DNA from 4 places in the Azoarcus sp. DN11 genome. Region 3 is predicted to be linked to each of the others. Evidence: predicted binding sites of a transcription regulator. Region 3 holds the regulator's gene; each other region holds the start of a gene.
What was found. Region 3 encodes sigma-54, which starts transcription at its own class of promoters, with help from an activator protein. Its sites were predicted from a motif close to TGGCACGCTTNCTGCTNA; they were not measured.
Positions count from the first base shown of each region.

Region 1: a site for sigma-54 is predicted at 2,546-2,563, ahead of metK (methionine adenosyltransferase). Genes of this name have one in related genera too.
Region 2: a site for sigma-54 is predicted at 6,080-6,097, ahead of CDA09_RS05485 (bactofilin family protein). Genes of this name have one in related genera too.
Region 4: a site for sigma-54 is predicted at 1,577-1,594, ahead of adh (aldehyde dehydrogenase). Genes of this name have one in related genera too.

Region 1 is NZ_CP021731.1:541,708-549,442, forward strand. It holds gene CDA09_RS02390 (cold-shock protein) at 26-232, shown strand; gene infA (translation initiation factor IF-1) at 371-631, shown strand; gene CDA09_RS02400 (cytochrome P460 family protein) at 732-1,226, shown strand; gene metK (methionine adenosyltransferase) at 1,301-2,467, opposite strand; gene CDA09_RS02410 (lysophospholipid acyltransferase family protein) at 2,705-3,574, shown strand; gene CDA09_RS02415 (lysophospholipid acyltransferase family protein) at 3,571-4,452, shown strand; gene dapF (diaminopimelate epimerase) at 4,578-5,411, shown strand; gene CDA09_RS02425 (DUF484 family protein) at 5,503-6,153, shown strand; gene xerC (tyrosine recombinase XerC) at 6,156-7,082, shown strand; gene CDA09_RS02435 (IclR family transcriptional regulator) at 7,287-7,735, shown strand, end outside.
Region 2 is NZ_CP021731.1:1,211,188-1,218,922, forward strand. It holds gene CDA09_RS05455 (carbon-nitrogen hydrolase family protein) at 1-213, shown strand, start outside; gene tldD (metalloprotease TldD) at 289-1,734, shown strand; gene CDA09_RS05465 (BON domain-containing protein) at 1,774-2,115, opposite strand; gene CDA09_RS05470 (sigma 54-interacting transcriptional regulator) at 2,348-3,778, opposite strand; gene CDA09_RS05475 (permease) at 3,775-4,431, opposite strand; gene CDA09_RS05480 (sensor histidine kinase) at 4,421-5,824, opposite strand; gene CDA09_RS05485 (bactofilin family protein) at 6,155-6,796, shown strand; gene CDA09_RS05490 (PilZ domain-containing protein) at 6,861-7,226, opposite strand; gene CDA09_RS05495 (lytic transglycosylase domain-containing protein) at 7,257-7,735, opposite strand, start outside.
Region 3 is NZ_CP021731.1:4,491,245-4,498,979, reverse strand. It holds gene ilvA (threonine ammonia-lyase, biosynthetic) at 1-808, opposite strand, end outside; gene hprK (HPr(Ser) kinase/phosphatase) at 904-1,845, opposite strand; gene ptsN (PTS IIA-like nitrogen regulatory protein PtsN) at 1,814-2,299, opposite strand; gene hpf (ribosome hibernation-promoting factor, HPF/YfiA family) at 2,436-2,762, opposite strand; gene CDA09_RS20870 (RNA polymerase factor sigma-54) at 2,780-4,222, opposite strand; gene lptB (LPS export ABC transporter ATP-binding protein) at 4,240-4,962, opposite strand; gene recX (recombination regulator RecX) at 4,949-5,398, opposite strand; gene recA (recombinase RecA) at 5,413-6,447, opposite strand; gene CDA09_RS20850 (CinA family protein) at 6,533-7,012, opposite strand; gene CDA09_RS20845 (phosphatidylglycerophosphatase A family protein) at 7,018-7,497, opposite strand; gene thiL (thiamine-phosphate kinase) at 7,519-7,735, opposite strand, start outside.
Region 4 is NZ_CP021731.1:1,738,287-1,746,021, forward strand. It holds gene CDA09_RS07910 (sigma-54-dependent Fis family transcriptional regulator) at 1-1,348, opposite strand, end outside; gene adh (aldehyde dehydrogenase) at 1,651-3,171, shown strand; gene CDA09_RS07920 (DUF779 domain-containing protein) at 3,309-3,671, shown strand; gene CDA09_RS07925 (ABC transporter substrate-binding protein) at 3,900-4,892, shown strand; gene CDA09_RS07930 (ABC transporter permease) at 4,892-5,713, shown strand; gene CDA09_RS07935 (ABC transporter ATP-binding protein) at 5,714-6,478, shown strand; gene CDA09_RS07940 (lanthanide ABC transporter ATP-binding protein PedB/LutE) at 6,483-7,274, shown strand; gene CDA09_RS07945 (PQQ-dependent catabolism-associated beta-propeller protein) at 7,327-7,735, shown strand, end outside.

The sequences.
Region 1 (7,735 bases), 1.0 Mb from region 3:
TTTTATTTTTCAGGATATTCAAGACATGGCAGCAGGTACCGTGAAGTGGTTCAACGACGCCAAGGGCTTCGGCTTCATCACCCCGGAAAACGGCGGTGACGATCTCTTCGCCCATTTTTCCGCGATTCAGGGCTCTGGCTTCAAGACCCTGGCCGAAGGTCAGCGCGTCACTTTCGACGTCACGACCGGCCCGAAGGGCCAGCAGGCGTCGAACATCCGCGTGGCCGACTAAGTTCGCGCCGGCGCGGCGGGCATGCCGCGCCCCCGGTCCCGACGGGACCGGGAATCCGGAGTCCGTTCCGGAACGCATTCGCAAAGGCCTGGCACAAGCCCGGCCTTTTCTTTTTTCCGACTCCCAAGGAGAACTATCATCGCCAAGGAAGAACTGATCGAAATGGGTGGAGTGGTGACCGAGGTCCTGCCCGATGCCCGATTCCGTGTGACCCTCGACAACGGTCACGACCTCGTGGCGTATTCCGCAGGCAAGATGCGCAAACACCACATCCGCATTCTGTGCGGCGACAAGGTTTCGCTGGAACTGTCGCCCTATGACCTGAGCAAGGGGCGCATCACGTTTCGCCACATCGAAGGTCGTGGCCCGGTGAGCCCGCAGGCGCGGCGCCGCCGCTGAAACTTTTTCCCTGCCGGGAACAATTCGCGCTCGTCGGCTGTTTGAGTTGAGTGTGCGCCGCACCTGCGGGCACGCTTTTCCCCGACGACGAGGATTTTCCATGAGCAAACGATTCCCCGCGCTGGTTGGCGCGCTGTTTTGCGCCGCGACATCGGCTTTTGCCGTTGAGCCGGCCCCCAATGGCATCACGCTCCCCGAAGGCTATCGCCAGTGGCAGGTGCTGGCGGTGCATCAGCGCTCGGACAACACGACGCTGCGTGCCGTGCTCGGCAACGACGCTGCCGTGAAGGCGGCGCGCGAAGGCAAGACCAATCCGTGGCCGGATGGCGCGGTGCTCGCCAAGCTCGTGTGGAAGGGGGTGAAGCACGACCGCTGGGAAACGGCGCTTGCGCCGGGCGATTTCGTGCATGCCGAATTCATGGTCAAGGACAGCGCCAAGTACCCCGCCACCGGCGGCTGGGGGTTCGCGCGCTGGGTTGGCATGGCGCAGAAGCCTTACGGCACGGATGCGAACTTCGTGCAGGAGTGTTTCAATTGCCATCAGCCGGTGAAGGACCGGGACTTCGTCTTCACCCACCCGGCCCAGCTGCCCTGAGTGCGGACGCCCGCGGGCGCTGACCGCCCCGGCGGGCGCCGGGGCGGTGGGACGGCGCGCGTCCCGCGAGGGGCCTACAGCCCGGCGTCGGCGCGCAGCGCGGCGGCCTTGTCGGTGTTCTCCCACGTAAACTCCGGCTCGTCGCGGCCGAAGTGGCCATAGGCGGCGGTCTTGCCGTAGATCGGGCGCAGCAGGTCGAGCTCCTGGATGATCGCCTTCGGCCGCAGGTCGAAATGGCGCCGGACCAGTTCGACGATCTTCTCGTCGGTGATCTTGCCGGTGCCGAAGGTGTTGACCATCATCGACACCGGCTTCGCGACGCCGATCGCGTAGGCGACCTGCACTTCGCAGCGCTCGGCGAGGCCTGCGGCGACGATGTTCTTCGCGACCCAGCGGCCGGCGTAGGCCGCCGAGCGGTCGACCTTGGACGGGTCCTTGCCGGAGAACGCGCCGCCGCCGTGGTGGGCCGCGCCGCCGTAGGTGTCGACGATGATCTTGCGGCCGGTGAGGCCGCAGTCGCCGTGCGGGCCGCCGATGACGAAGCGGCCGGTCGGGTTGATGAGGTAGCGCACCTCGTTCTGCATCAGCTCCTTCGGCAGCACCGGCTTGATGACCTCCTCGATCACCGCCTCGCTGATCTGCGCGTGCGACACCTCCGGGCTGTGCTGCGTCGACACGACCACGGTGTCGATCGCGACCGGCTTGCCGTCGACGTATTTCACCGTGAGCTGGCTCTTCGCGTCCGGGCGCAGCCAGTTGAGACGGCCGTCCTTGCGCAGCTCGGCCTGGCGCTGCATGATGCGGTGGGCATAATAGATGGGCAGCGGCATCAGGCTCGGCGTCTCGTTGCACGCGTAGCCGAACATCAGGCCCTGGTCGCCCGCGCCCTGGTCGAGATCCAGGCCTTCGCCTTCATTGACGCCCTGGGCGATGTCGGCCGACTGGCGGTTGATCGCGGCGAGCACCGCGCAGCTCTTGTAGTCGAAGCCGATGTCGGAGTTGTCGTAGCCGATGCGGCGGATGACTTCCTGCGCGATCTCGCGGTAGTTCGGATGCGCGCTGGTGGTGATCTCGCCCGAGATCACGACGAGGCCGGTCGACACCAGCGTCTCGCAGGCGACGCGCGCCTTCGGGTCTTCCGCGAGGATCGCGTCGAGGACGCCGTCGGACACCTGGTCCGCGACCTTGTCGGGGTGGCCTTCCGAGACCGATTCCGAAGTGAAGAGGAATTCCTTGCTCATACGTTGCTCCTGAAAACAAAAATCCCCGGTGCTATCCGGCGTTGCCGGCTCCGGGGATTTCGTCGAGCAGGCGACGCTTTAGCAGTATTTGTTCGCCGCGACCGGTCTGGTGCGCTCGCGGCTCCGCCCTGCAAGTTGTCGTATTAACTCGGCGGGTAAGCGATAATTATAGCTTCCGAATTCAGTCGGTCAACGCGCGTCGCCCGCCGGGCCGTGCCTGCGCCGACGCTTGTGACCGTGACCGTCGATTTCCTGTTCCGCGTTCTCGCCCGCTTCCCACTCGCCTGGCTGCACCGCCTGGGCGGCCTCGCCGGCTGGCTGACCTGGCGCTTCTCGCCGAAGTACGCCCGCCGCCTCGAAGAAAATCTCACGCGCGCGCTCGGGCGCAAGGATCCGGCGATCCTGCGTGCGGCGATCCGCGAAGCCGGGCGCCAGGCGCTGGAACTGCCATACGTGTGGCTGCGGCCGCAGGACGAGGTGCTGGCGCGTGTCGTCCGCGTCGAAGGGGCCGAACTCCTCGAACGGGCGCGCGCCGACGGCGCCAGCGTGCTGCTGCTGACGCCGCACCTCGGCTGCTTCGAGCTGTGCGCGCAGTATTGTTCGATGCACGGTCCGATCACCGTGCTGTTCCGCCAGCCGCGCAAGGCGGCGCTGGGGCCGCTGATGGAGGCGGGGCGCGCGCGCGGCAACGTCAGGGTCGCGCCGGCCGACGTCTCCGGCGTGCGCCGCCTCTTGAAGGCGCTGCGCGGGGGCGAGATGGTCGGCATGCTGCCGGACCAGGCGCCCGGGGAGGGTGAAGGGGTGTGGGCGCCGTTCTTCGGCAAGTTTGCATGGACGATGACGCTCGCGGCGCGCCTGTCCGAAGTGAAGGGCGTGCGCGTGATCATGCTGTGGACCGAACGCCTGCCGCGCGGCGCGGGCTACGTGCTGCGCCTGTCCGAGCCGGCCGAGCCGATCGTCGGTTCGCTCGAGGAGCGTTGCGCGGCGATCAACCGTGCGATCGAGCGCCTGATCCTCGCCTGCCCGCAGCAGTACCTGTGGGGCTACAACCGCTACAAGCGCCCCGCCGGGGTCGAACCGGCGCCGGCTGAAGGGGGGGCGCAATGAGACTCTTCAGCTATCTCGCGGTCGCCTTCTTTTGGCTGTTGCACTGGCTGCCGCTGCCGGTGCTGGCTTTCCTCGGGCAAGGCCTGGGCGAACTGCTGCACCTGTTGGCGCGCCAGCGTCGCCACGTCGTCGACGTCAATCTGCGCCTGTGCTTTCCGGAACTGGACGCCGCGGCGCGCCGGCGTCTCGCGCGCGCGCATTTCCGCGCGCTCGGCCGCAGCCTGCTGGAGCGCGGGCTGTTGTGGTGGGCGAGCGCGGAGCGGCTGAAAGGGATTGTCCGTTTCGAAGGCCTGGAGCACTTGCGCACGCTGGTCGAGGCCGGTACGCCGGTGATGATGCTGTCACCGCATTTCCTCGGCCTCGACATGGGCGGCGCGCGCATCGCGATGGAATTCGACAGCGTGAGCGTCTACGCGCGGCAGAAAAACCCGGTCTTCGACCGTCTGCTCTACCACGGCCGCAGCCGCTTCGGCGATCAGCTGCTGCTGTCGCGTCAGGACGGGGTGCGCGGCACCGTGAAGGCGATGAAGGCGGGGCGGCCGTTCTACTACCTGCCGGACCTCGACTATGGCCGCAAGGAAACGATTTTCGTGCCTTTCTTCGGCGTGCCGGCGGCGACGATCACGGGCGTGTCGCGCCTGTCGCGGCTCGCCCGCGCGGCGGTCGTGCCGTGCGTGACGCGCCAGCTGCCCGGCGGGCGCGGCTACGTCGTCGAACTGGGTGTGCCCCTGCCCGATTTCCCGACCGAGGATGCCGAGGCCGATACCCTGCGCATCAACCAGTGGATCGAGTCGGTGGTGCGCACGATGCCGGAGCAGTATTACTGGGTGCACCGGCGCTTCAAGACGCGCCCGCCGGGCGAGAAGCGGCCCTATTGATCCCTGCCCGGCTGCCGTTCTCGTCGCCTTCACCGACGCGGCCGTCGCTGGACTCCCCCCGCATGCTGCGCGAGAATTCCCCGATTCGGCTCGCGCCGCTTCGAACCTTCTGACCGGAACCTTTCATGCACCTGCGCTTTGCCAAAATGCACGGCCTCGGCAACGACTTCGTCGTCATCGACGCCGTGCGCCAGTACGTCGAACTCACGTCCGAGCGCGTCCGTTTCCTCGCCGACCGCCATTTCGGCGTCGGCTGCGACCAGCTGCTGGTGGTCGAGCCGGCGACGCAGCCCGGCGTGGATTTCCGCTACCGCATCTTCAACGCCGACGGCGGCGAGGTGGAGCAGTGTGGCAACGGCGCGCGCTGCTTCGTGCGCTTCGTGCATGAACAGGGGCTCACCGCGAAGCGCGAGATCCGCGTCGAGACGAAATCCGGAGTGATCGCGCCGCGCCTCGAGGACAGCGGCCTCGTCACCGTCGACATGGGCGTGCCGGTGCTCGAGCCGGCGCGCGTGCCCTTCGTCTCGGATTCGGATGCCGTCGTGCAGCCGCTCGATGTCGCCGGCACGCCGGTCGCGATCACCGCGGTGTCGATGGGCAATCCGCACGCGGTGCAGGTCGTGGCCAACGTCGATGCCGCGCCGGTGGCGACGCAGGGTCCGCTGATCGAGCATCATGGGCGCTTTCCTGCCCGCGTCAATGCGGGTTTCATGCAGGTGGTGGATGAGCACCGCATCCGCCTGCGCGTATACGAGCGTGGCGCCGGCGAGACGCTCGCCTGCGGCACGGGGGCGTGCGCGGCGGTGGTCGCGGGCATCCGGCGCGAGCTGCTGGTGTCGCCGGTACGCGTCGAGACGCGCGGCGGCGAGCTCGCGATCGCCTGGGCGGGGCTCGGCGAGCCGGTGCTGATGACGGGGCCGGCCGTGACGGTATTTGCCGGCGAGCTCGAGCTCGCCTGATCGAGGCGGGCGGTGCCGTGTCATCCACGCGCCGTGCCGATTGCCAACGAACACGCGCGGGCGCGAACCGTCCGCAGGGAGTGGTCTTTCCATGAATGCAGCCGACGTCGCACGCTATCTCAAGGAACATCCGGATTTTCTCGCCGACCACGGCGAACTCTTCACCGAGCTGACCGTTCCGCATCCGCACGGCGGGCAGGCCATCTCGCTCGCCGAGCGCCAGCTGCATGCGCTGCGCGACAAGATCCGGCTTCTCGAAGGCAAACTCTCCGAACTCATCCGTTTCGGCGAGGAGAACGACGAGATCGGCGAGAAGATTCATCGGCTGACGCTGGATCTGCTCGAGGCCGAGGACTACGAAAGCCTGCGTCATGCGCTGTTCGAGAACCTGCGCGACGATTTCGCCGTGCCCAACATCGCGCTGCGTGTCTGGAACTCGGTGCTGACCCGCGAGAGCGAGGATTTCGCGCCGGTCGGCGAGGCCGTGCGCCTCTTCGCCGGCGACATGCGCCATCCTTATTGCGGCGCGCCGGCCAACCTCGAAGTGCTCGAGTGGTTCGGCACCGCCGCGGCGCACGTGCGCTCGGTCGCGCTGGTCCCGCTGCGGCGCGACGCGCAGGTCTTCGGCCTGCTCGCACTCGGCAGCCAGGAGAGCGAGCGCTTCTACCCCGAGATGGGCACGCTCTACGTCTCGCGCATCGGCGACATCGTCGCCGCAGCGCTGCGCCGCCAGCTGGGTTGAGCATGACGGGCCGCGACGCCCCGGCCGTTGTCGCGGATCAGCCGCCGCCCGCGTGGCTGGCGGACTATCTCGGCTATCTCGCGACCCAGCGCCGCGCCGCGGCGTTGACGCTGGAGAACTACCGCCGCGATCTCGAACGCCTGCAGCGGCTCGCCGACGGGCGCCCGCCGCAGGCGCTCACGGGGCACGACATCCGCCGCTTCGTCGCGCGCATGCACGGCGAAGGCCTGGGCGGGCGGTCGATTGCGCGCGTGCTGTCGGCCTGGCGCGGGCTGTTCCGCTGGTTCATCCGCCAGCGCCGGGAGATGGAGGCGAACCCCGCGGAAGGCGTGCGCCCGCCGAAATCGCCGCAGACGCTGCCGAAGGCGCTGTCGCCCGATCAGGCGCAGGCGCTGCTCGACGCCGAGCCCGACGACGGGCTGGAAGTGCGCGATCACGCGATGTTCGAGCTGCTCTATTCCTCCGGACTGCGCCTCGCGGAGCTCGCTGCGCTCGACGTCGGCCCCGCCCTCGACCTCGTCGAGCGGCTGGTGACCGTGCGGGGAAAACGTAACAAGATGCGTACCGTTCCGGTCGGCTCGCAGGCCGTCGCGGCGCTGCAGGCGTGGCTCGCCCAACGCGGCCATTTCGCCGCCGGGGACGAGGCGGCGCTCTTCGTCACGCGCAGCGGCACGCGCATGAGCGCCGGGGCGGTCCGCTCGCGCCTGGCGCGCTGGGCGCAGACGCGCGGGCTGGGCGTCCACGTGCATCCCCACATGCTGCGCCACAGTTTCGCGAGCCACGTGCTGCAGTCGAGCGGGGACCTGCGGGCCGTGCAGGAGCTTCTCGGCCACGCCAGCATCCGTAGCACACAGGTATATACGCATCTCGATTTCCAGCACCTCGCGAAGGTCTACGACGCAGCGCATCCCCGGGCCCGCCGCCGCTGACGACGCTTTCCGCCGCGGCGCGGCGGAAATACCTTTTAAATATTGTTTGCTTGTGCAGTGGTGCCCAAATCGGGTAGCGAAAATCCAGATCGGGAGTCGCGCGTGCGCTATGCTCGAAACGGGCATGACCCGATGAGCCGGGTTGGCCGATCCCAACACGTCTGCCTTACGTCGGTTGGTGGAGACGTCAGGGTCAAGGCAGCCATGAGCCGCATTATTAAAGAAGACAAGGAAGCCATCGGCCCGCACGCCGGAGAGCGCGGGTATGCGGTGGAGGAGGGCGCTTGCGCCAGTCCGCTACGTGCTGCGGCGATCCTGCTTGCGCGCTACCAGGTCCGCAGCCTGAGGCGCCTGTTCGAAGAGTTCGAGCGCGACATCCTGTTGCCGCTGCTGCTCGGCGAAATTGCGCTGCATAACATCGGTGCGCTCGAGAACAACAGCGAGTCTGCACTGGACCTCGACGCCAACGCGCTCGCGTCCATCATGCGTCCGTGCAATGCCTACTCGATCGCCGCTGCGACGGGTCTGCCGCGCGAGACGGTGCGGCGCAAGATCGTGCGCCTGGTCGAGCTCGGCTGGATCGCGCGCCGCGAAAACGGCCATCTGTTCCTGACGCCACGCGCGATCGATCATTTCGGCCGCCTGCTGGGCTC
Region 2 (7,735 bases), 1.7 Mb from region 3:
TACGTGATGGCGCCGGCGCAGGGCGGACGTCACCCGAGCGGGCGCGTCACCTGGGGCCACACGCTGATCGCCGATCCGTGGGGCGCAGTCCTCGCGTGCCGCGACGAGGGGCCGGGCGTCGTGTGCGCCGATGTCGACCCCGCGCGCATCGCCGCCGTGCGCGAAAGCCTGCCCGCGCTGCGCCACCGCTGCCTCGGCATCGCCGAAGCCTGACGCCTGCGCAGCCCTTTTGACCTTATTCGCCTTGTCCGTGTCGAACCGGACAGACCGCCCCAACCTGGAAGAACAATGAGCCGAGCACAGAACCCCCTCAAGGTCGCCGACCGCTACCTCCTCAACCCCTACGATCTGGGCGAGGCGGAACTCGAGAAGGTGTTCCGCAAGCTGATGCGCCATCGCCTCGATTACGCCGACCTGTACTTCCAGTACCACCGCTCCGAGGGCTGGAGCCTCGAGGAAGGCATCGTCAAGTCGGGCAGCTTCAACATCGAGCAGGGCGTCGGCGTGCGCGCAATCAGCGGCGAGAAGACCGCCTTCGCCTATTCCGACGACATCTCGCTGGCGGCGCTCACGTCGGCCGCCGAAGCGACGCGGGCGATCGCCGAGGCGGGCGGGCGGCGCAGCGTCGCGATCGCCCCGCACGGCGGCAAGTCGCGCCTGTACCGCGGCGACGACCCGCTCGCCTCGCTCGACGACACCGCCAAGGTGAAGCTCCTCGAACGCCTCGAAGGCTTCGCGCGCGGCGAGGACCCGCGCGTCACGCAGGTCATGGCGCACATCGCCGGCTCGTGGGAAGTGGTGCTCGTCGCGCGCAGCGATGGCCACATGGCGGCCGACGTGCGCCCGCTCGTGCGCGTGTCGGTCACCGTGATCATGGAAGACAAGGGCCTGCGCGAGCAGGGCAGCGCGGGCGGGGGCGGGCGCTTCGATTACGGCTACTTCGACGACGCGCGCCTGCAGGAATACGCGCGCGCGGCCGTCCATCAGGCGCGCACGAACCTCGCCGCCGCCCCCGCGCCGGCCGGCACGATGAGCGTCGTGCTCGGCCCTGGCTGGCCCGGCATCCTGCTGCATGAGGCGATCGGCCACGGCCTCGAGGGCGACTTCAACCGCAAGGGCAGTTCCGCCTTCTCCGGGCGCATGGGCCAGCAGGTCGCGGCGAAGGGCGTCACCGTCGTCGATGACGGCACGCTGCCGGATCGCCGCGGCTCGCTGACGATCGACGACGAGGGCAATCCGACCGAGCGCACCGTGCTGATCGAGGACGGCATCCTCACCGGCTACATGCAGGACACGATGAACGCGCGGCTGATGGGCGTGAAGCCCACCGGCAACGGCCGGCGCGAGTCCTTCGCCCACCTGCCGCTGCCGCGCATGACCAACACCTACATGCTGAACGGCGACAAGGCGCCCGAGGAGATCATCAAGTCGGTGAAGAAGGGCCTGTACGCGGTGAACTTCGGCGGCGGGCAGGTGGACATCACCTCGGGCAAGTTCGTGTTCTCGACGGCCGAGGCCTACCTCATCGAGAACGGCAAGGTGACCCGCCCGGTGAAGGGGGCGACGCTGATCGGCAACGGCCCGGATGCGCTCACGCGCGTGTCGATGATCGGCAACGACATGGCGCTGGACCCCGGCGTCGGCACCTGCGGCAAGGACGGCCAGAGCGTGCCGGTCGGGGTTGGCCAGCCCACGCTGCGGCTCGACGGGCTGACCGTCGGCGGCACCGCCTGACCGGATCGGGGGCCCCGGCACCGGCGGCGCGCCGACCGCTCAACGTTCCGCCACTTCGAGCGCGTTCTCGACGGCACTCACGCCGCGCACGCCCTGCGCGGTGCGCTGGGCGCGGGTGCGCTGCTCGTCATTGACGACGACACCGGCCAGCGTCACGCGACCCGCATGCGCCGAGACCGCGATGTGCGTCGCGCGCAGTTCCGGATCGGCGCCGATTGCCGACTTGATCTCGCGCTGCAGGTTCTGGTCGTGTTCGTCGCGCGCCACGGCTGCGGTTGCCTGCGCGACGGCCAGCAGGCTTTCCGCGCGGGCCGGTGCGCCGATGCCGAAGGCGAGGGCGCTGGTGGTGAGGACGGAGACGATGTTCTGGCGCGTGATCATGTCGGGGGCTCCTTCTGCGAGTTGTTGGTTTTGTGCGCGGACTCGGGTGTCCGCGCCTGCCCCTCGTTCAGCAGATGGCGTGCCAGGCGTGATCCGGGTCATGCAGACCGCAGTCGCTGCGGTGCGTTGCGGCGGGGCATCCTCCCCCTGCTTCTTCGCCCCCGGCTCATCCTCGATGCAAAAGTGTCGTGTTTTCCCGACACCGCCCCGGGTGCGAATGCAAGTCCATGATTCAGATGAATTCCTGCTGTCGCTCGCGGGCGACGTCGGCCGTCTCGGCACGAAACAGGCTGGGCGTGAGCGAGTGCCGCTGCAGCAGGCGGTAGAACTCGGTGCGGTTGCGGTCCGCGAGGCGCGCGGCGTCGGAGACGTTACCGTCGGTGAGCTTGAGCAGCTGGATCAGGTAGTTGCGCTCGAAGCGCAGTTTCGCCTCGGCGTAGCTCAGCGCCTCGATGCTGGGGCCGCGCAGCGCGCGCTCGACCAGCGTCACGGGGATGAGCGGCGTCGTCGCCAGTGCGCAAGCCTGCTCCACGACGTTCTGCAGCTGACGGATGTTGCCCGGCCAGGCGGCGGTCGTCAGCGCTTCCAGCGCATCCGGCGCGAAGCCGCGCAGGCGCTTCTGGTACTTGCGCGCCAGGCCGTGCAGGAAATGATTCGCCAGCAGCGGGATGTCCTCGCGCCGCTCGTCCAGCGTCGGCAGGGTCAGGCTGACGACGTTGAGGCGGTAGAAGAGATCCTCGCGGAACGCCCCTTCCGTCAGGGCCGATTCGAGATCCCGGTGCGTCGCGGACAGGATGCGCACGTCGATCTCCAGCGCGCGGCTCGCGCCGACCGGCCGCACCGCGCGCTCCTGCAGCACCCGCAGCAGCTTCACCTGCAGCGCGAGGGGCATGTCGCCGATCTCGTCGAGGAAGATCGTGCCGCCGTCCGCGGCCTGGAACAGGCCCGTGTGCGACGTCGCGGCCCCCGTGAACGCGCCCTTCATGTGGCCGAAGAGCTCGGACTCGAGCAGCTGCTCGGGAATCGCGCCGCAGTTGATCGCGATGAAGGGTTTGTCGGCGCGCGGGCTGGCGTTGTGGATGGCGTGTGCGAGCAGCTCCTTGCCGGTGCCGCTGTCGCCGCGGATCAGGATGCTGGCGTCGGAGGCGGCCACGAGCAGCGCCTCGTCCAGCACCGTCGCCATGCGGGCGCTGTGGCTGATGATGTCGTCGCGCCAGCCGGCGGCCGTGCGCTCCTCGCCGGCATGGGCGGTGCCGGCGATCTGCAGCGCCTGCACGATCTTGTCGAGCAAGGCCTTGCTGTCGAACGGCTTGGTCAGATAGCCGAACACCCCGCGCGAGGTCGCCTCCACGGCATCCGGGATGGTGCCGTGCGCGGTCAGCAGGATCACCGGCAGCGCCGGCCAGATCTGGCGGATCTCCTCGAAGAGCTGCAGCCCGTCGCGGTCGGGCAGGCGCACGTCGCTGACCACCAGCCCGAAGCGCTCCACCGCCAGGCAAGCCAGCGCGGCTTCGGCGCTTTCCGCGGTACTGACGCGATATCCGCTCGCGCCCAGTCGCATCGACAGCAGCCGCAGCAGATCGGCGTCGTCGTCAACAAGCAACAGGTGGGCACCGCCCTGCGTCGTCACGGCCCCGCCGGCAGTGGTCTGGCTCGTCCTCATTTCTCGGTTCTCCTTTCCCGTGGCGCCGATTGCGCCGGCGTCGATGCGGACGGCCTTGCCGGCAGGGTGCGTTCGATTTCGGTCAAGGCGTCGAGCTTCGCCTGAAGCTCTTCGCCCTGTTTCTGCGCGTCCTTGAGCTGCTGCCCTGTTCGCTCGAGCTGCTGGGTCAGCCGTTCCGCAGTGCTCTCGAGCCGCAGGCGCTCCTGCACCTGCTCGGCCAGCACGCGGGCGAGCGGCTGCAGCGCCACCGCATCGGCCTTCTCGGACGCATTGATCGCCTCGAGCAAGGATTGTGCGCGCTGGAGATGGGCGACTCCCTGCGGCGCGTGGCTCAGCAGCATCGCCAACTTGATCTGCGCGAGCGGCGCATTGCCCGCAGCGGACTGCGCCGAGCGCTCGCGTGCGAGTTCCGAGGCATTCATGCCGCGAATCGTCTCGTGGTAGGCGAGCGCCGTCTGGATCGGGGTGCTGCGGTTGCCGAGGATGGGCGGCATCGGCGGCAGCGCGGACAACTCGGCGCTGGCGCTGCGCACGCCGGCGCAGCCCGTGGTGCTCCCGGCGAGAGCCAGCACGCAGAGCATGGCGGCCGCGCCACGATGCCTGAGGGCGTCGCGGGGCGTGAGGCGCAGGTCGTGGGGAAGGTCAGCTCTCATTGGGAAGTTCGATCCTGAAATAGGCGCCTTTGGTCGAAGGCTGAAGCCCGACGCGCCCGCCATGGGCGACGATGAACTCGCGTACGATGGAAAGGCCGAGCCCGCTGCCGTGGCGCGGCTCTTCCGGCTGGCGGCTGCCCTGGAAGAAGGGGTCGAAGATGCGTTCGGCTTCGTCGGCTGCGGCCCCCGGCCCCTGGTCGATGCAATCGATGCGGACCCAGCCGGGCTCCTTGCTCAGCGTGAGGCGGATCTCGCCGTCGCGCGGGCTGAACGACACGGCGTTCGCCAGCAGATTCGCCAGCACGATGCGCAGCTTGTCGGGATCCGCGCTGAACGCGGGTGGATCGCCGCGCAAGACTACCTTCAGGTTGCGCGTCTGGATCGGCAGCTGCTGTTCGGCGATGACCGACTCGGCAAGCGCGCGCAGCATCACCGGGCGACGGCGCAGGTTGCGCGCGTGGAACACCGCCGCGTTGTAGCCCAGCAGATCCTCGATGTGCCCCTGCAGCGCGTGGGTGTTGTGCTGCAGGATCGCGACCACCTCGCGCTGCTCCCCCGAGAGCTCGCCGACCACCCCGTCCTCCAGCAGCGCAATGCCTTCGCGCAGCGATGCGAGCGGCGTTTTCAGCTCGTGCGACACGTGACGCAGCACCCGGCTGCGGTTCGCTTCGAGGTCCGCGAGCCGCAGGCGCAGCCAGTCGAGGCGGCGGCCGACGCGGCGCAGGTCCGCGGGGCCGGGGATCGCAACCGGTTCGTCGAAGCGGCTTTCGCCCAGCGCCTCGATCGCCGCCTCCAGCCGGTTGATCGGCCGCAGCAGCCACCAGCCGGTCAGCGCCGCGAAGGTACACGCGGCGACGATCGCGGCGAGCACGTGCCACGCCAGGCGGCCGCGGTTGGCATCCAGTTCCGCGAACAGGAGCTGGCTCTGGCGATCGAGCTGCATCCGCACTTCGCCCGCGAGCCGCTCGTTCAGCGGCGGCACGCGGCCCAGGGCGGCCGTTGCCGCTTCCGCCGCGCCCTTGCCGGTCAGCGCCGCGCCGGCGGCCGCGGCCGCCAGGCGCCACTCGTCCACGAGCAGGGTGACGCCCGGCGCATGCAGTGCGGAAATCGTATCCAGGGCGGCGAGGGACTCGCTGCGCGCCTGCTCGAAGCGCTCGCGCAGGAGCGGATCCTTCAGCACGAGGAACTGGCGTGCGCTGCGCTCCATATCGACGCTGCGCTCCCCCAGTTGCTGCACCGCCGTCGAATACTTCAGCGCGTCATCGACGCTTTCGCGGTGCCGGCTCGCAAATTCCTCGAGCGTAATCAGCCCCCCCAGCGCCGTGGCACCCAGGATCGCCGCGACGAGCAGAAAGCTGGCAAGCAGCGAATAGCTGAATGAAAGGCGCGACATGGCGGGAGGATCGTCGTAAACCAGCGCGAAAGTGTAGGTGGCGTTCGGCGGGCCACGTCGTAAGGAAGTGCAAGGCCGTGTTTCAGGATGCGTTTGCCGTCGCTTTCGGGCGACAGGAGAAAAACGAATAAAAACATGGATATGACGCAAATGAGCGATTTTGGTGTCGCCAACCGGCGACAGTTTTTGGGCCCGGAACGCCACATTTTGGGCTGATTTAACGATAACGTCTTGAAATTCAATCGCTTGGGAGCGTGGCATGGCAAATGCTTATGCGCACGGGGGCGATGACCGTCGGCCCGGAAACGTTTACGGATTCAAGGAGAGACCATGTTCAACAAACCCGCCATGTTCCCCAAAGCGCCAGACGCCCCGGCATCGCGCACCAACGGCACGTCGCGGCCGGCACCGGGCAGTCTGACCGCGGGGCCGGCGTCTTCTTCCGCGAGCCTGGCGCGCAGCACCTCCGAATTGCCGGCCTCGATCAGCGGCTCCTCTCCGGCCGCTGACGAGAAGGTGGCGGCAGCGGCGGACGTCGCGGCCGCCCCGATCGAAGACGCCATGCAGGGTACGGGCAGCCGCCTGATCGTCGGACCGGATGTCAAGCTCAAGGGCGCCGAGATCCTCGACTGCGACACCCTGGTCGTCGAGGGCCGCGTCGAGGCCACGATGGACAGCCGCGTCATCCGCATCGCCGAGAACGGCTCCTTCTCGGGCACCGTCGGTATCGACGTCGCCGAGGTGCACGGCCGTTTCGAGGGCGAACTCACCGCGCGCAGCCAGTTGATCATCCACTCGACCGGCCGCGTCAGCGGCAAGATCCGCTACGGTAAGATCCTGATCGAGGAAGGGGGCGAGATTTCCGGTGACGTGCAGTCGCTCGCGACGGCGAAGGATGCGGGCCGGGACACCGTGCGAGCCGTCGGCCGTGATGAATCCAGTAACGTGAAGGTCGCCGGCGCCGCGGCCTGATCGACCTTCGCAGACCGGGAGCCGGCTTCAGCCCCAGCGGGAGGCGGCTGCCGGCTTCGCCGCTTCAGGCATCCGCGTCTTCGTCCTCGAAACCGACGGTGAAGCGCGACAGCATGACGTTCAGCGCGGCCTGGTTTTCCGGCCGATCGAGCTCGAACAGGCGAAAGCCCGTGCTGCAGAACTCGGGATTGGTGTCATGGCCCGACCACATCGCCTTGGCCGGCAGCACCACGCTGCGCGGTTTGCCGTGGTCGTCGGGCAGATCGATCCGCAGTCGGTACAGCAGGCCGGGCAGCATCTTGCTCGGACCGTACACCAGCAGGCCGCCCTTGCTGATGTCGCCGATGCGCCCGATGAATTTGCCCGTTTCCGCGTCATGCACGCGAAACGAGATCGAGATCGATCGGCGGCGAAACAGGCGATGTTCCATGTCGGCTCCCGAGCCTGAAAGGCAGGCTGCTCAGTTCGGCCGGCCGTGCGCGTCCGACACGGCCAGTTTCAGCGGCTGATAGCTCCAGTACCGCTCCCAGGCTGCGCGCACCATGTTCGGATATTCCGGGCGGCCGAGGCTGCCGTTGTAGCGCCCCAGGGCCCGGAACAGGTCGCCCTTCTCGACGTCCAGGTAATGGCGCAGGATCGTGCAGCCGTAGCGCAGGTTCGTGCGCAGATGGAAGAGGTTGTCCTCGGGGCCGCCGATCGTCCTGACCCAGAACGGCATCACCTGCATGTAGCCGCGCGCCCCGGCGCCCGACACCGCGTACTTGCGGAAGCCGCTCTCGACCTGGATCAGCCCGAGCACGAGCTGCGCGTCGAGTCCTGCCCGCGTCGCCTCGTAATGCACGGACGTCAGCAGATCCTCGCGGTAGGTGCGATCCGGAATCCGCTTTTCCAGACGGTGCGACATCTCCTGCAGCCAGCGGACACGCTCGGTCGCGTCGG
Region 3 (7,735 bases):
CGTCCTTGAGCGCCGCGCAGATCGCGTCGTTGTCGACCAGGATCATCTCGTCGACGTACTGCTGGCACAGGCGGAAGGTCTCCTCGCCGACCTGCTTCACCGCGGTGCCGTCGGCGAACAGCCCGACCTGGTCGAGCGCGACGCGCCGGCCCTCGGCGAGCGAGCGGGTCATCGCGTCGGCGTCCACGGTCTCGACGCCGACGATCTTCGTTTCCGGGCGCAGGCGCTTGATGTAGGCCGCGACACCGGCGATCAGGCCGCCGCCGCCGACGGCGCAGAACACCGCGTGGATCGGATCCGGGTGCGCGCGCAGGATCTCCATGCCGATCGTGCCCTGGCCGGCGATCACGTCGGGGTCGTCGTAGGGATGGACGAAGGTCAGCTTCTCGGCCTTCTCGAGCTCGACCGCGTGGGCGTAGGCGTCGGAATACGAGTCGCCCGCGAGCACCACCTCGCCGCCGCGCGCCTTGACCGCGTCGATCTTGATCTGCGGCGTCGAGGTCGGCATCACGATCACCGCGCGCACGCCCATCTTCTGCGCCGACAGCGCGACCCCCTGGGCGTGGTTGCCGGCCGAGGCGCAGATCACGCCGCGCTTGAGGGCCTGCGGCGGCAGGCGTGCCATCTTGTTGTACGCGCCGCGCAGCTTGAAGCTGAACACCGGCTGCATGTCCTCGCGCTTCAGGTAGATGCGGTTATGCACGCGCTCCGAGAGGTTCGTGGCGAGATCGAGCGGGGTTTCCTCGGCCACGTCGTAGACGCGGGCATTGAGGATCTTCTCCAGGTAATCCGGTGTTGCGGCAGTCATGGGGGGAGCCTTTGCGGGGAGGCGCAAAGACCTTGAGCGTATCAGCCGATGCGGCAGTGCGGCAAGAGCCCTGCCGGCGCAGGGCCTTCCGGCGATCAGAGGGTTTCGCCGTCGGCGTCGAGCAGGCGCTGCTGGCGGTCGATGAATTCCTGCGTCGAGTCGATGCCGCGCAGCTGCAGAATGGTCGAGCGCACGGCGGCCTCGAGCAGCACCGCGATGTTGCGTCCGGCGGCGACCGGCAGGGTCGTGCGGATCACCTGCACCCCGAGGATGCCCTGCGTCTCGCGGTGCACCGGCAGGCGCGAGGGGTCGGACTGGCCGGGCAGGCGGCGCTCGAGATGCACGATCAGGCGCAGGCGCATCTTCCGCCGGCACGCGGTCTCGCCGAAGATCGTGCGGATGTTGAGGATACCCAGGCCGCGCACCTCGATGAAATCCTTGAGCATCTCCGGGCAGCGCCCTTCGAGCACGGTCGGGGCGATGCGCGAGAACTCGACGATGTCGTCGGCGACGAGGCCGTGGCCGCGCGAGATCAGCTCCAGCGCGAGTTCGGATTTGCCGGCGCCGGAGCTGCCGGTGATGAACACGCCGATGCCCAGCACGTCCATGAACACACCGTGCAGGGACACCTTCTCGGCCAGTTCGCGCGACATGTAAAGGCGCAACTGGTCGATCACGCTCGCCGACGGCTGTGGCGTCGTGATCAGCGCGACGTCGGCGTATTCGCAGATGCCGCGCAGCAGCTCGGGGATCGCGCAGCCGTCGGCGACGATGATGGCCGGGGGACGCGCGCCGATGATCTCGGTGAGGTGGTGGGCAACCTTGTCGCTCGAGTGGCGGCCGGCCCACGCGAGTTCGGCGGCACCCAGGATCTGGATGCGCGTCGGGTGGATCAGGTTGAGGTGGCCGACGAGGTCGGCCGGCCAGATGCGTTCTTCGTTGACCGAAATGACGCGGTCGAGCCGGCCGCTGACGTGGGTCAGCTCCAGCTGTTCCCGGTGCAGGTCATACAGCCGCGCGACGCTGGTCTGCCGCATGCGGGCCCCAGGAGGCGAACAGCGAGTGGATGGTCGCGGCGTCGGGTGCGCTCTGCAGCTGATCGCGGAAGTCGCGGTCGCTGAACATCTGCGCGAGCTCCGACAGCAGCTGCAGGTGGGTCTCGTTGGCCTGTTCGGGCACCAGCAGCACGAACAGCATGGTGACGGGGCGACCGTCGGGCGCGTCGAACTGCACCGGTGCCGACAGGCGCAGGAAGGCGCCGGCGGCGTCCTTCAGGCCCTTGATGCGGCCGTGGGGAATCGCGATGCCCTGGCCCAGTCCGGTCGAGCCGAGGCGCTCGCGCGAGAACAGGCTGTCGAAGACGACGCTGCGGGCGACGCCCTGATTGTTTTCGAACAGGAGTCCGGCTTGTTCGAAGACGCGTTTCTTGCTGCTCGCGTCCAGGTCGATGACCACGTTCGAGGGGGGCAGGAGTTCGGCGATGAGGCTCATGCGGATCACCACCTGCGCGACAGGGCCCTTGCCGCTGCCGGGATGGTGCGGGAGGAGGCTCGGGGTGTGCGGCAGGCGCGGGTTGAAAACGCGCGAATTATAAACACACCCCGGACCCCCGGTGCGAGTTAAACGATCACAGTTCGGTCGGCTGCTGATGCTTCAGCGTGTCGTGGCCGTGATCGTAGTTCTTGTCCTTGTACTTGAGGACCTGGCGGTCGAGCTTGTCGACCATGCTGTCGATCGCGGCATACATGTCCGCGTCGTCGCTCTCGACGTAGATGTCCTTGCCGCGCACATGCAGGGTCACTTCGGCCTTCTGCCGCAGTTTATCCACCGACAGGATCACGCTGACGCTGGTCACGTTGTCGAAGTGGCGGATGACGCGGTCAAGCTTGGTGTTCACGTACTCGCGGATCGCGGGAGTGACTTCGACGTGATGTCCGGTGATGGTGAGATTCATGATGTTTCCTCGTATTGTCAGATCGTCTTGCGCAGGCTGACCGGCGGAATATTCAGGGACTCGCGATACTTGGCAATCGTCCGCCGCGCTACCACGATACCCTGTTGACCGAGCAATTCGGCAATTTTCGCGTCGGACAGGGGCTTTTTCCTGTCTTCGGCCTCCACCAGCTGGCGAATCAGTGCGCGAATCGCCGTGGAGGAAGCCGCCCCACCGGTGTCGGTGGCAACGTGACTGCCGAAAAAGTACTTCAACTCGAATACGCCACGCGGTGTGGCCATGAACTTCTGCGTTGTGACTCGCGAGACCGTCGATTCGTGCAGCTCGAGCTGGTCCGCGATCTCCCTCAACGTCAAAGGTCGCATTGCCACATCGCCATAATCGAAGAACTGTCGCTGCTGGTCAACGATGGCCTGCGAAACCCGCAGGATCGTGTCGAAACGCTGCTGCACGTTCTTGATCAGCCAGCGCGCCTCCTGCAGCTGGCTGGTAAGCGCGCCACCCGATCCGCGGTTCTGCTGCAGGATGCTGGCATAGAGCGAATTGATGCGCAGCTTGGGCATCGCCTCGGGGTTGAGCGACACCGTCCAGCGGCCGCGCAGCTTGCGCACGATGACATCCGGCAGGATGTAGCGCGTCTCCTGCACCGAGTGCTGCGAGCCCGGGTGCGGGTCGAGGCCGCAGATCAGCGCGTGCGCGGCGCGCAGCGCGTCGTCGTCGCAGCCGGTGGCGCGCTTGATGCGCACGAAATTGCGCTCGGCGAGCAGGTCGAGGTATTCGTCGACGATCCTGAGCGCGAGGTCGCGCGTCGCCCCCGGGAGCATCGCGCGCAGCTGCAGGCTCAGGCATTCCTGCGGATTGCGCGCGCCGATGCCGGCCGGGTCGAGGTGCTGCACGTGGCGCAGCGCGATCGTGAGGTCGTCGAGGTCGTACTCGAGTTCCGGCGGCAGCAGCGGCAGCAGTTCCTCGAGCGACTGGTTGAGGTAGCCGTCCTCGTCGAGCGCCTCGATGAGGAAGCGCACGAGGGCGCGGTCGCGATCGGAGAGCGGCGACAGGCTCACCTGCTGGTCGAGGTGGTCGCGCAGGCTGGTGCCGGCGGCCTGCAGCTCCTGGAAGTCGGTATCGTCGTCGTCGCGGTTCGACGAACCGCTGCTCGCGCTCGACCACTCGCCGGCCTCGTCGAAGTTGGCCGGTTCGCTCTCGCCCTGGGGCTCCTCGCTGGCGGCAGGGGTTTCTGACTGGCTGCCGGAATCGGTGGTGCCGCTCGGGGCCTGCGCTGCGCCGGGCGAAAAGTCGCTGCCGTCGCCGTCCTCGCGTTCGAGCATGGGGTTTTCGAGGAGAAAGCGTTCCAGCTCCTGGTTCAGCTCCAGCGTGGACAGCTGCAGCAGCTTGATCGACTGCTGCAGCTGCGGCGTCAGCGTGAGGTGCTGGGAGATCTTGAGCTGGAGGGACGGTTTCATGGCGCTGCTTCGGTGGCTCAGAGACGGAAATGCTCGCCGAGATAGACGCGGCGAACCTGTTCGTTGGCGACGATGTCGTCCGGGCGCCCGCTCGCGAGCACGCGCCCTTCGCTGATGATGTAGGCGCGGTTGCAGATGCCGAGCGTCTCGCGCACGTTGTGGTCGGTGATCAGCACGCCGATGCCGCGGTCGCGCAGGAAGCGGATGATCTTCTGGATGTCGAGCACGGCGATCGGGTCGACGCCCGCGAAAGGCTCGTCGAGCAGGATCAGGCGCGGGTCGGTCGCGAGCGCGCGGGCGATCTCGCAGCGGCGGCGCTCGCCGCCGGACAGCGAGACGGCGGTGTTGTCGCGCAGGTGGGCGATGCCGAGCTCATCGAGCAGCTCTTCGAGGCGCTCGTCGATGCGGTCGCGGCCGAGGCCCTGCAGCTCCAGCACGGCGCGGATGTTCTCGGCGACGGTGAGCTTGCGGAAGACGCTCATTTCCTGCGGCAGGTACGAGAGGCCGAGGCGCGCGCGCGAATGCACGGGCAGGTGCGTGAGCTCGGCGTCGTCCAGGCGGATGTCGCCGCCGTCGGCGCGCACCAGCCCGACGATCATGTAGAAACAGGTGGTCTTGCCGGCGCCATTCGGCCCGAGCAGGCCGACGACTTCGCCGCTGCCGACCTCGAAGCCGACGTCGTGCACGACGGTGCGTGCCTTGTAGCGCTTCTGCAGTCCGGCGACCTTAAGCAGATTCATCGGGATTCTCTTTCAATATCTTGCGGATCACGTCGGTGCCGAAGCCGCGGCTTTGCAGGAAGCGCGCCTGCCGCGCCCATTCGCGCGCATCGCCGGGCGGCGCGCCGAACTTGCCGCGCCACACGGCCCGCGCACGCTCGGTGTCGTCCTCGCCCGACTCCGCGGCAATGGCGGCGTCGATCGTGTCGCGCGCCACGCCGCGCCGCGCGAGCTCGCTGCGCAGGCGCGAGGTGCCGAAGCGTGCGGCCTTGCCGCGCACCCACGCTTCGGCGAAGCGGTCGTCGCTGAGCAGGCCGAGTTCGGTGATGCGGTCGAGCACGTCGCCGATCTCTTCGGCCGAGCCGTGCGGGGCGAGCTTGCGGGCGAGTTCCGCGCGCGAGTGGTCCCGCCGCGCGAGGTGCCGCAGCGCGCGTTCCCGCAGGCCGGTCTCCGCCATGGGCGAGGCCGGCGTCAGGCCGCTTCGACGGCCGGTTGCGCGGGTTCGGCTGGCAATTCCTTGAGGCCGACGGTGACGCGCACCTTGTTCTCGATCTCGCGCGCGAGCGCGGGGTTCGCGCGCAGGAATTCGCGCGAATTGTCCTTGCCCTGACCGATCTTGTCGCCGTTGTACGCGTACCACGCGCCCGACTTGTCGACGATCTTGTGCTGCACGCCGAGGTCGATGATCTCGCCTTCGCGCGAGATGCCTTCGCCGTAGAGGATGTCGAAGTGCGCTTCCTTGAACGGGGGCGAGACCTTGTTCTTGACGACCTTGCAGCGCGTTTCGGAGCCGACGACCTCGTCGCCCTTCTTGATCGCGCCGGTGCGGCGGATGTCGAGGCGCACGGAGGCGTAGAACTTGAGCGCGTTGCCGCCGGTGGTGGTTTCCGGGTTGCCGAACATCACGCCGATCTTCATGCGGATCTGGTTGATGAAGATCACCAGCGTGTTGGTGCGCTTGATGTTCGCCGTGAGCTTGCGCAGCGCCTGGCTCATCAGGCGGGCCTGCAGGCCGGGCAGCTGGTCGCCCATCTCGCCTTCGATTTCGGCTTTCGGCGTGAGTGCCGCGACCGAGTCGATGACGACGATATCGACGCCGCCCGAGCGCACCAGCATGTCGGCGATCTCGAGCGCCTGTTCGCCGGTGTCGGGCTGCGAGATCAGGAGGTCCTGGATGTTCACGCCGAGCTTCTCGGCGTAGCCGACGTCAAGCGCGTGTTCGGCGTCGATGAAGGCCGCGGTGCCGCCGATCTTCTGCATCTCGGCGATGACCTGCAGCGTGAGCGTGGTCTTGCCGGACGATTCCGGGCCGTAGATCTCGACGACGCGGCCGCGCGGCAGTCCGCCGAGGCCCAGCGCGATGTCGAGCCCGAGCGAGCCGGTCGAGACCGTCTGGATGTCCTTTTCGACGTTGCCGTCGCCCATTCGCATGATCGAACCCTTGCCGAACTGCTTCTCGATCTGCGAGAGCGCGGCGGCGAGGGCCTTGGCCTTGTTGTCGTCCATGTCCTGTCCTTTCAAAACGTTGGGGAATTATGGCACAGAGATTGCTGGAGTGTTGCAGGTCGCCCGTGTAACGGTCGGAAAATGATTATGTCATCAATCCGGCGAGCGCGTGGATCACCGCCTGGCGCCGGATCGAGGTGCGATCGCCGGCGAAGTGGGCGGTTTCGCTGCGCAGCTTTCCGTCGCGTTCTCCCCAGGCGAAACACACCATGCCGACCGGCTTGGCCGCCGTGCCGCCGCCGGGGCCCGCGACGCCCGAGACGGCGAGCGCGAAGCGGGCGCGGCTGCGCGCGAGGGCGCCGGTGACCATCTCGCGCACGGTCTCCTCGCTGACGGCACCGTTGCGGGCGAGGGTCGCGGCGGCGACGCCGAGGAGATCCTGCTTCGCCTCGTTGGAATAGGTCACGAAGCCGCAGTCGAACCAGCCGGAGCTGCCGGCGGTGGCGGTCACGATCTGGGCGACCCAGCCGCCGGTGCAGGATTCCGCGCAGGCGAGGGTGGCGCCGCGCGCGGCGAGCCAGTCGCCGACCCGGCGCGACAGCGCTTCGAGTTCGTCATCGGGCATGGAGGTCATCCGAGGAAACGTTTGAGGACCGCGAGCGCGAGGATCGCGTAGCCGGCGGCGATGAGGTCGTCCAGCATCACGCCGAAGCCGCCGCCGACGTGGCGGTCGGCCCAGCGGATGGGCTGCGGCTTGACGATGTCGAAGAAGCGGAACAGCACGAAGGCGATGGCCTGCCACGTGAAGCCCGTCGGGGCGAAGAACAGCACGAGCCAGAAGGCGACGATCTCGTCCCACACGATGGCGCCGTGGTCGGGCACGCCGAGGGCACGGCCGGTGCGGTCTGCGGCGAGGATGCCGGCGACGAAGAAGCTCGTGAGCAGCGCGAGGAAAACGAAGTCGGAAATCGGCGTGCGCAGCAGCGGGAAGAGGAGCCAGGCCGCGAGCGTGCCGAAGGTGCCCGGCGCGCGCGGAGCAAGGCCCGCGCCGAACCCCAGCGCGATGAAGTGGGCGGGGTGGCTCAGGAGCAGACGGAAGGTGGGGCGCATGGATGGCCTTCGAGGCGGAGGTCAGGCGAAATGGTCGTAGCCGCGGTGGGCCGTGGGGTGTTCGCGCCCGTCCGCTTCGCGCAGCAGCAGCTCGCCCGTGTTGGCGGTGATGCTGCCGATGCGGGAAAGCGGCAGGCCATGTTCCTGCGCGAGCGCGGCGAGGCGGTCGCGCCGTGCCGGGGGGGCGGTGAACAGGAGCTCGTAGTCGTCGCCGCCCGACAGCAGGCAACGGCGTGCC
Region 4 (7,735 bases), 2.2 Mb from region 3:
CCTCGAAGCCGCGCAGGTCGAGCCGGCCCTCGTTGCGTAGGTCGGCTAGCGGGCGGCGCGCGGCGCCGATCAGGCGGGTGCCGTCGCCTGCGTCGAAGAGCCGCGCCTGCAAGGTCGTCGGCAGCGCGTCGATCTCCACGAGGAAGAGGATGCCGTTCGCGGCCTGCGCACGGGCACGTCCGATCTCGGCCTCGGCGGCCGCGCCGTCCGGAAGGGCGCTGCAGTCGATGCCGATCAGCGGCGCGTCGGAGGAGGGCTTATGATCCTCGTGGAAGGCGCGCACGAGATGCGCCTTGCCGGTACCCATCTCGCCTTCGATCAGCAGCGGCACCTTCGTCGCCGCGTTCATGCGCAGGGTTTCGACGATGTGCGCGATGCGCTCGTCGCCGAGGCCGATGGCGCCGAGACGGGAGTCCTCACGCCGCACCGACGCGCTTTGCGTCCCTGCATGTCGTCGACGTCGGGGGCGCAGGTTTGCCCGCGCGATGAGGGTGCGCCCCTTGAGGTCGTAGAGCGGAAACGGTGCGTCGGGCGTCCGCGCGGCCCATTCGACCAGGGTGCCCCATGGCGTGGCGAAGCAGGCTTCGCACGTGGTCGCGGGATGCTTCGCGTCCAGCCCCAGCAGCGCGCGCGCCTTGCGGTTGCTCGCGACGAGGCGGCCGCCTTCGTCGAACACGACGAGCGCGTGCAGGGGATCGGCGAGCGCATCGCGGCGCGTGTGGAAGTGCAGCGTCAGGAAGCCGTCGTCCAGGGTTTCGAGCAGGCGATGCTCGATCAGCTCCGCGGTCGTGCGCAGCAGCGCCTCGGCGTGGGTCAGGTTTTCGTGTGCGTCCGACGATACGTCGAGGATGCCCAGCATGCCGCCGGTGGGCGCGAGGATGGGGGTGGCGACGCAGGTCAGGACGCGGTTGCGCGCGAGGTAATGCTCGTCGCCCTGCACGGTGACGACCGTCCCGCTGTGGAGCGCAGTGCCGATCGCGTTGGTGCCCATCGCGGCCTCGCTCCAGTCGACGCCGGGCCGCAGGGCGACGCGGCTCGCGCGGTCGAGGAAGTCCGTGTGGCCCAGTGCGCTGAGGATCATGCCGTGGCGATCGGCCAGCAGCACCGTCGACGACGGGCTGCCGATCTGGCGATACAGGCCTTCGATCATCGGGCGCGAGAATGCGAGCAGGCGATTGTTCGCGGCGATGCGGTCCGTGAGTTCGCCCGGTGCGAGCGCGGTGTCGTTGAGCGCCGCGTGCGGACGCAGGCCATGCTCGCGGCTGCGTTGCCACGATGCGCTGAGGGATTCCGGGCGGGGAACAGGGGGTGACGCTTCCATCATGGGATGCGATGAAGCATGAATCATTCCGCCGGCGCCGGGCGGGCCGTTGATGGGGCTTCTCGAGGATTCGCGGCGGAACGGGGGCCAAGACGGCGGCTCAGTCTGTCACGCATCGGAACAGGTGTTGCCTTGTTGAGCAGCCGGGAGCAGGTGCGGGGGAAGGTTCGTTCAGCGTCGACGGGCCGCGCATGCCCTGCACAAGTGATTGTGCGCAAAAGGAAATGTTCTTCGGGAACGACTGGCCGCACGTGCTGGCACGCACCCTGCGGAAGGAATGGCGACGCGAGACAGCGTTCAACCAATCGATACTTCTGGAGACGAGTTCAATGATCTACGAGATGCCCGGCAAGCAAGGAGCCAAAGTCCAGTTCAAGACCCGTTACGACAACTTCATCGGCGGCAAGTGGGTGGCGCCGGTGCGCGGCCAGTACATGGACAACGTCACCCCGATCACCGGCCGCAAGTTCTGCGAAGTGGCGCGTTCGAGCGCCGAGGACATCGAGCTCGCGCTGGACGCCGCGCATGCCGCCGCCGACAAGTGGGGCCGCACCTCCGTCGCCGAGCGCGCCCGCATCCTGACCCGCATCGCCGACCGCATCGAGGAAAACCTCGAGCTCGTCGCCTACGCTGAAACGGTCGACAACGGCAAGCCGATCCGCGAAACGCTCGCCGCCGACATCCCGCTCGCGATCGACCACTTCCGCTACTTCGCCGGTTGCATCCGTGCGCAGGAAGGTTCGCTCGCCGAGCTCGACGACAACACCGTCGCCTACCACTTCCACGAGCCGCTCGGCGTCGTCGGCCAGATCATCCCGTGGAACTTCCCGATCCTGATGGCCGCGTGGAAGCTCGCGCCCGCGCTGGCCGCCGGCAACTGCGTGGTGCTCAAGCCCGCCGAATCGACCCCGGTCGGCATCCTGGTGCTGATGGAGCTGATCGCCGACCTGCTGCCCGAGGGCGTGCTCAACATCGTGAATGGCCTCGGCCGTGAAGCCGGCGTGCCGCTCGCGACCAGCAGCCGCATCGCCAAGATCGCCTTCACCGGCTCGACCACGACCGGCCGCCTGATCATGCAGGCCGCGTCGCAGAACATCATCCCGGTGACGCTGGAGCTCGGCGGCAAGTCGCCGAACGTGTTCTTCGAGGACGTCGCCGCGCAGGACGACGAGTTCTTCGACAAGGCGATCGAAGGCTTCGTGCTCTTCGCGCTGAACCAGGGCGAAGTGTGCACCTGCCCGTCGCGTGCGCTGATCCACGAGTCGATCTACGACAAGTTCATGGACCGCGCGCTTGCCCGCGTGCAGGCCATCAAGCAGGGCAACCCGCTCGACACGGCGACGATGATCGGTGCGCAGGCCTCGACCGAGCAGATGCAGAAGATCATGTCCTACATCGACCTCGGCAAGCAGGAAGGCGCCCAGCTCCTGACCGGCGGCGAGGCGGCGCGCTTCGACGGCGAGATCGCCGAAGGCTTCTACATCAAGCCGACGGTGTTCAAGGGCCACAACAAGATGCGCATCTTCCAGGAGGAAATCTTCGGGCCGGTGCTGTCGGTGACGACCTTCAAGGACGAAGCGGAAGCGCTCTCCATCGCCAACGACACGCTGTACGGCCTGGGTGCCGGCGTGTGGTCGCGCGACGGCAGCCGCGCCTACCGCATGGGCCGCGGCATCAAGGCCGGTCGCGTGTGGACCAACTGCTACCACCTGTACCCGGCGCACGCCGCGTTCGGCGGCTACAAGCAGTCGGGCATCGGCCGCGAGACGCACAAGATGATGCTCGACCACTACCAGCAGACCAAGAACCTGCTGGTGAGCTACAGCCCCAACGCGCTCGGCTTCTTCTGAGCGCGGTGCCGGGCGCAGTCGCCCGGCTTCGCTCATGTTGTTCTTCTCTCCCTCTCGTCCGTCCACAGCGGAAGAGATTCACGGGCGGCAATGGCCGCCCGTTTTTTTCGCCGCGTCGCTGCGGCAAGGAGCGAATCATGGTCCCGCGAGTCATAGCCACAAAGAGTGCCGAGGAACTGATCGAACGGCTGATCGTGAAGCATGGCCCGGTGATGTTCCACCAGTCCGGCGGCTGCTGCGACGGCAGCGCTCCGATGTGCTACCTGCGTGCGGAATTCCTCACCGGCCCGTCCGACATCCTGCTCGGCGAGATCGGCGGCAGCCCCTTCTACATCAGCCGTGCGCAGTACGAATACTGGAAGCACACGCAGCTCGTCATCGACGTCGTGGAGGGGCGGGGAGGCATGTTCTCGCTCGAGGGACCCGAGGGGTTGACCTTTCTGACGCGTTCGCGCCTGTTCACGGACGAGGAGCTTGCACAGCTCGGCAGGGAAGGGTGATCATGCGCCATACTTGAAGCGGATTCCGCTCCCGCCCGAGAGGCCCTGATTGCGCGGCTCGGCTGCCGGTTGTGCCGAAATGGAGCAGATGCTCCATAACGATACACGCGGGTGCGGGACCGGAGGCTTCCCCCACGCGCCGCAGGCTGGAGCGAATCCTGCAAGTGAAGCATCACCACCCCCGGCTCGATCCGGGGGCAAGGACACAAGAACGATGGAGACAAGAAAATGCTGCGTCTTTTTGCGCGCGCCTGGCTCGTGGCCGCCGCGCTCCTCGCCTGCCTGAGCGCCCCGGCATCGGCCGCCGATCCGGCGGTGATCCGTATCGGCGTGCTGCAATACGGCACCGTGAGCTGGGAGCTCGAGGTGATGAAGCGCATGGGCTTCGCCGAGCGCGAGGGCGTGCGGATCGAGGTCGTGCCGCTCGCGCAGAAGGACGCCGCGAACGTCGCGCTGCAGGGCGGGGCGGTCGACCTCATCGTCAATGACTGGATCTGGGTCGCGCGCCAGCGCGCCGAAGGGCGTGACTTCGCCTTCGTGCCATACTCGCGTGCGGTGGGCGGGATCATGGTGCGGCCGGACGCCAACGTGCGTTCGCTCGCCGACCTGCGCGGGCAGCGGCTGGGGGTTGCCGGCGGGGCGCTGGACAAGAGCTGGCTGCTGCTGCGGGCCTGGTCGCGCAAGTCGCTCGGCGAGGACGCGGCGACCTTCGTGAAGCCCGATTTCGGCGCGCCGCCGCTCCTCAACGCCCTGATCCTGAAGGGCGAAATCCCCGCGGTGATGAACTTCTGGCATTTCTCCGCGCGCCTGCGCGCGGCCGGCATGCGCGAGCTGCTTACGCTGGACGACGTCCTCAAGGGGCTGGGTGTCGAAGGCGAGCTGCCGATGATCGGCTGGGTGTTCCGCGAGGACTGGGCGACGAAGCACCGCGCGGCCTTCGAAGCCTTCCTGCGCGCCGGGGCGCAGGCGCGGCGGCACATGCAGACCTCCGACGCGGTGTGGGAGGAACTGCGCCCGCTCACGCGCGCCGAGGACGACGCGACCCTCGCCGCCCTGCGCGACGGTTTCCGGGCCGGCATCCCGAGTGAAAACATCGCGCAGGCCGAACGCACCGCGCAGCGCATCTTCTCGATCCTCGCCGCGGAGGGCGGGGCCGAACTCGTCGGCAGCGCCACGGCCTTGCCGGCGGGCACCTTCTGGCGTGCGGGCGGAAGCCGCTGATGAAGGCAGGAACCGATGACTCCACGTCCTGGAGCGTGCCGGCGGTGACGCGCGGGCGGGCGGCGAAGCGCCTCCGCCTGCCGGGCGAGGGCTGGCTGCGCGCGGCCTCGCTCGTTGCTTTCCTCCTGCTGTGGCAGCTCGCCGCCGCCTTGTTGCAAAGCTCGACCCTGCCGCCGCCGGCGACGGTGTTCGCGCGCATCGTCGCCGAGACGCGATCGCTCGCCCTGCCGTCGCACCTCGCGATCACGCTGGCGCGCGTCGCGGTCGCCTTCCTCCTGGCGATGTCGATCGGTGCGGCGATGGGCATCGCGATGGGGCGCTGGCGCCAGCTCGACCTGCTGCTCGACGGCTGGCTCGTGCTCGGGCTGAACATTCCGGCGCTCGTCACGATCATCCTGTGCTACGTGTGGTTCGGCCTCAACGACGCGGCGGCGATCGTTGCCGTCGCCCTGAACAAGATCCCGACCGTCGTCGTCACCGTGCGCGAAGGCGCGCGCGCCGTCGACGCCCGGCTGATGCAGGTCGCCCGTGCCTACCGCGTGCCGCGCACTCGCACCTTCACCCACGTCTATCTGCCCCAGCTCGTGCCCTACCTGATGGCGTCGGCGCGCTCGGGCCTGTCGCTGATCTGGAAGATCGTGCTCGTCGTGGAGCTCCTCGGGCGCAGCAACGGCATCGGCTTCCAGCTCAACATGTTCTTCCAGCTCTTCGACATCGCGGGCATCCTCGCCTACACGCTGGTGTTCGCGGCGATCGTGCTCGTCGTCGAAGCGGCGGGCCTGCGCCCGCTGGAGCGGCGCCTGACGCGCTGGAGGTCCTGAATGCTCGACATCGTCATCGACCGCAAGTCCTACCCCGACCGCGGCGGCGTGCCCCACGTCGCGCTCGCGGGCCTGCATCTGCGCGCCGCGCCGGGCGAGTTCGTGTGCGTCGTCGGCCCCTCGGGCTGCGGCAAGAGCACGCTGCTCAACGTCGTCGGCGGTCTCGACCGCGACGTCGACGGCCGCGTTCAGCTCGCCGGCGCGGACAGCGCGCGCGACATCGGTTTCATGTTCCAGGAGCCGCGCCTGATGCCGTGGCTCACGGTGCTGGAGAATGTGCTCCTCGTCACCGGATCGCCGCCCGCGGCGAAATTGCGCGCGCGCGAACTCCTCGTCGCGATGGGCCTCGGCGACGTGCTCGACGCGTTTCCCGGGCGCCTCTCCGGCGGCATGCAGCGCCGCGTTGCGCTCGCGCGGGCCTTCGTGATCGAGCCGAAGCTGCTGCTGATGGACGAGCCTTTCGTATCGCTCGACGTGCCCACCGCAAACCGCCTGCGCGCGATGCTGGTGGAACAGTGGCAGCGCTCGGGCGCGACGGTGCTCTTCGTCACGCACGACTTGCGCGAAGCGCTGGCGCTGGCCGACCGCGTCTGCTTCCTCTCGCGCTCGCCGGGGCGGGTCGTGCTGGAACTCCCCGTCGCGCTGCCGCGGCCGCGCCTGCCCGACGATGCCGCCGTGCAGGCCCTGCAGGCGAATCTCCTTGCGCAGCATCCCGAGCTCCTTGCCGGGCTCACGACCTCCCAAGACGGGACCACGGATGAATGACCGGATGAAGATCGAAAGCGAAGTGTCGCAAGCCACATCGTCGGCGACGGCGGGGGGAGCGGTCCTCCTGGATCTCGCCGACGTGCGCAAATCCTACGGCGCGCGCGAGGCGCTGCGAGGCGTGAGCCTCGCTGTCGGGAGGGGCGAATTCGTCGCCCTGCTGGGTCCCAACGGCGCGGGCAAGAGCACGCTGTTCCAGCTTTTGACCGGCCTCTTCAACGCCGATGCAGGCCGCATCGAGGTGTGCGGCCACGACATCCGCAAGGATCCCGTCGCGGCGCTCGCGCACATCGGCGTCGTGTTCCAGCAGAGCACGCTCGACCTCGACCTCGGCGTCGCCGCGAATCTCAAGTTCCATGCCGCGCTGCACGGCCTGGGCGGTGCGCGCGCGCGCGAACGCGTTGCCGACGCCCTTGGCCGGCTGGGCCTCACCGAGCGCGCGGGCGACCCGGTGCGTGAGCTCAGTGGCGGCAACCGGCGCAAGGTGGAGCTCGCGCGCGCCCTCGTGCACGAGCCCGCGGTGCTGCTGATGGACGAGGCCACGGTCGGCCTCGACCCGGCCTCGCGCCGGCAGCTCCTCGACGAAGTGCTCGCGCTGCGCTCGCGCGGCGTCGGCGTGCTGTGGGCGACCCACCTCGTCGATGAGGCCGAGGCGGCCGATCGCGTCATCGTTCTGCATCGCGGCCAGATCCTCGCCGAAGGCCGTCCGCAGGAGCTCGCCCGCAGCGCGGGCTCCGCGACGCTCGCCGACGCCTTCCTGCAGATGACCGGCGGGGGCGGCGAGCGCGCCGACTGAGATCTCCCGGCCCCCCGCGCACAAGAACACAAGAACCAGAAAGGAGACCCGCTTGAACCCCCCCATCCGATTCCTCGCCGCCTGCGCCCTCGCACTGGCCGCGGGCGCGGCCGGCGCCAAGGGCACCGGCTACGTGTTCGTCAGCAGCGAGAACGACAATGCCGTGACCGTACTCGACAGCAAGACCTGGCAGGTCGTGAAGACCATCGCCACCGGCAAGCGCCCGCGTGACATGCACCTTTCGCCCGATCGCAGCCAGCTCTACGTGATCGCCAGCAAGGCCAACCGCATCGACGTCATCGATATCGGCCAGTTGAAAGTCGCGCAGAGCATTCCGGTCGGCGAAGACCCCGAAATGTTCGACCTCTCGCCCGACGGCAAGCGGCTCTACGTCTCGAACGAGGAGGGCGCACAGGTCACGGTGATCGACGTGGCGACCAAGAAACCCGTCGCCCGCATCG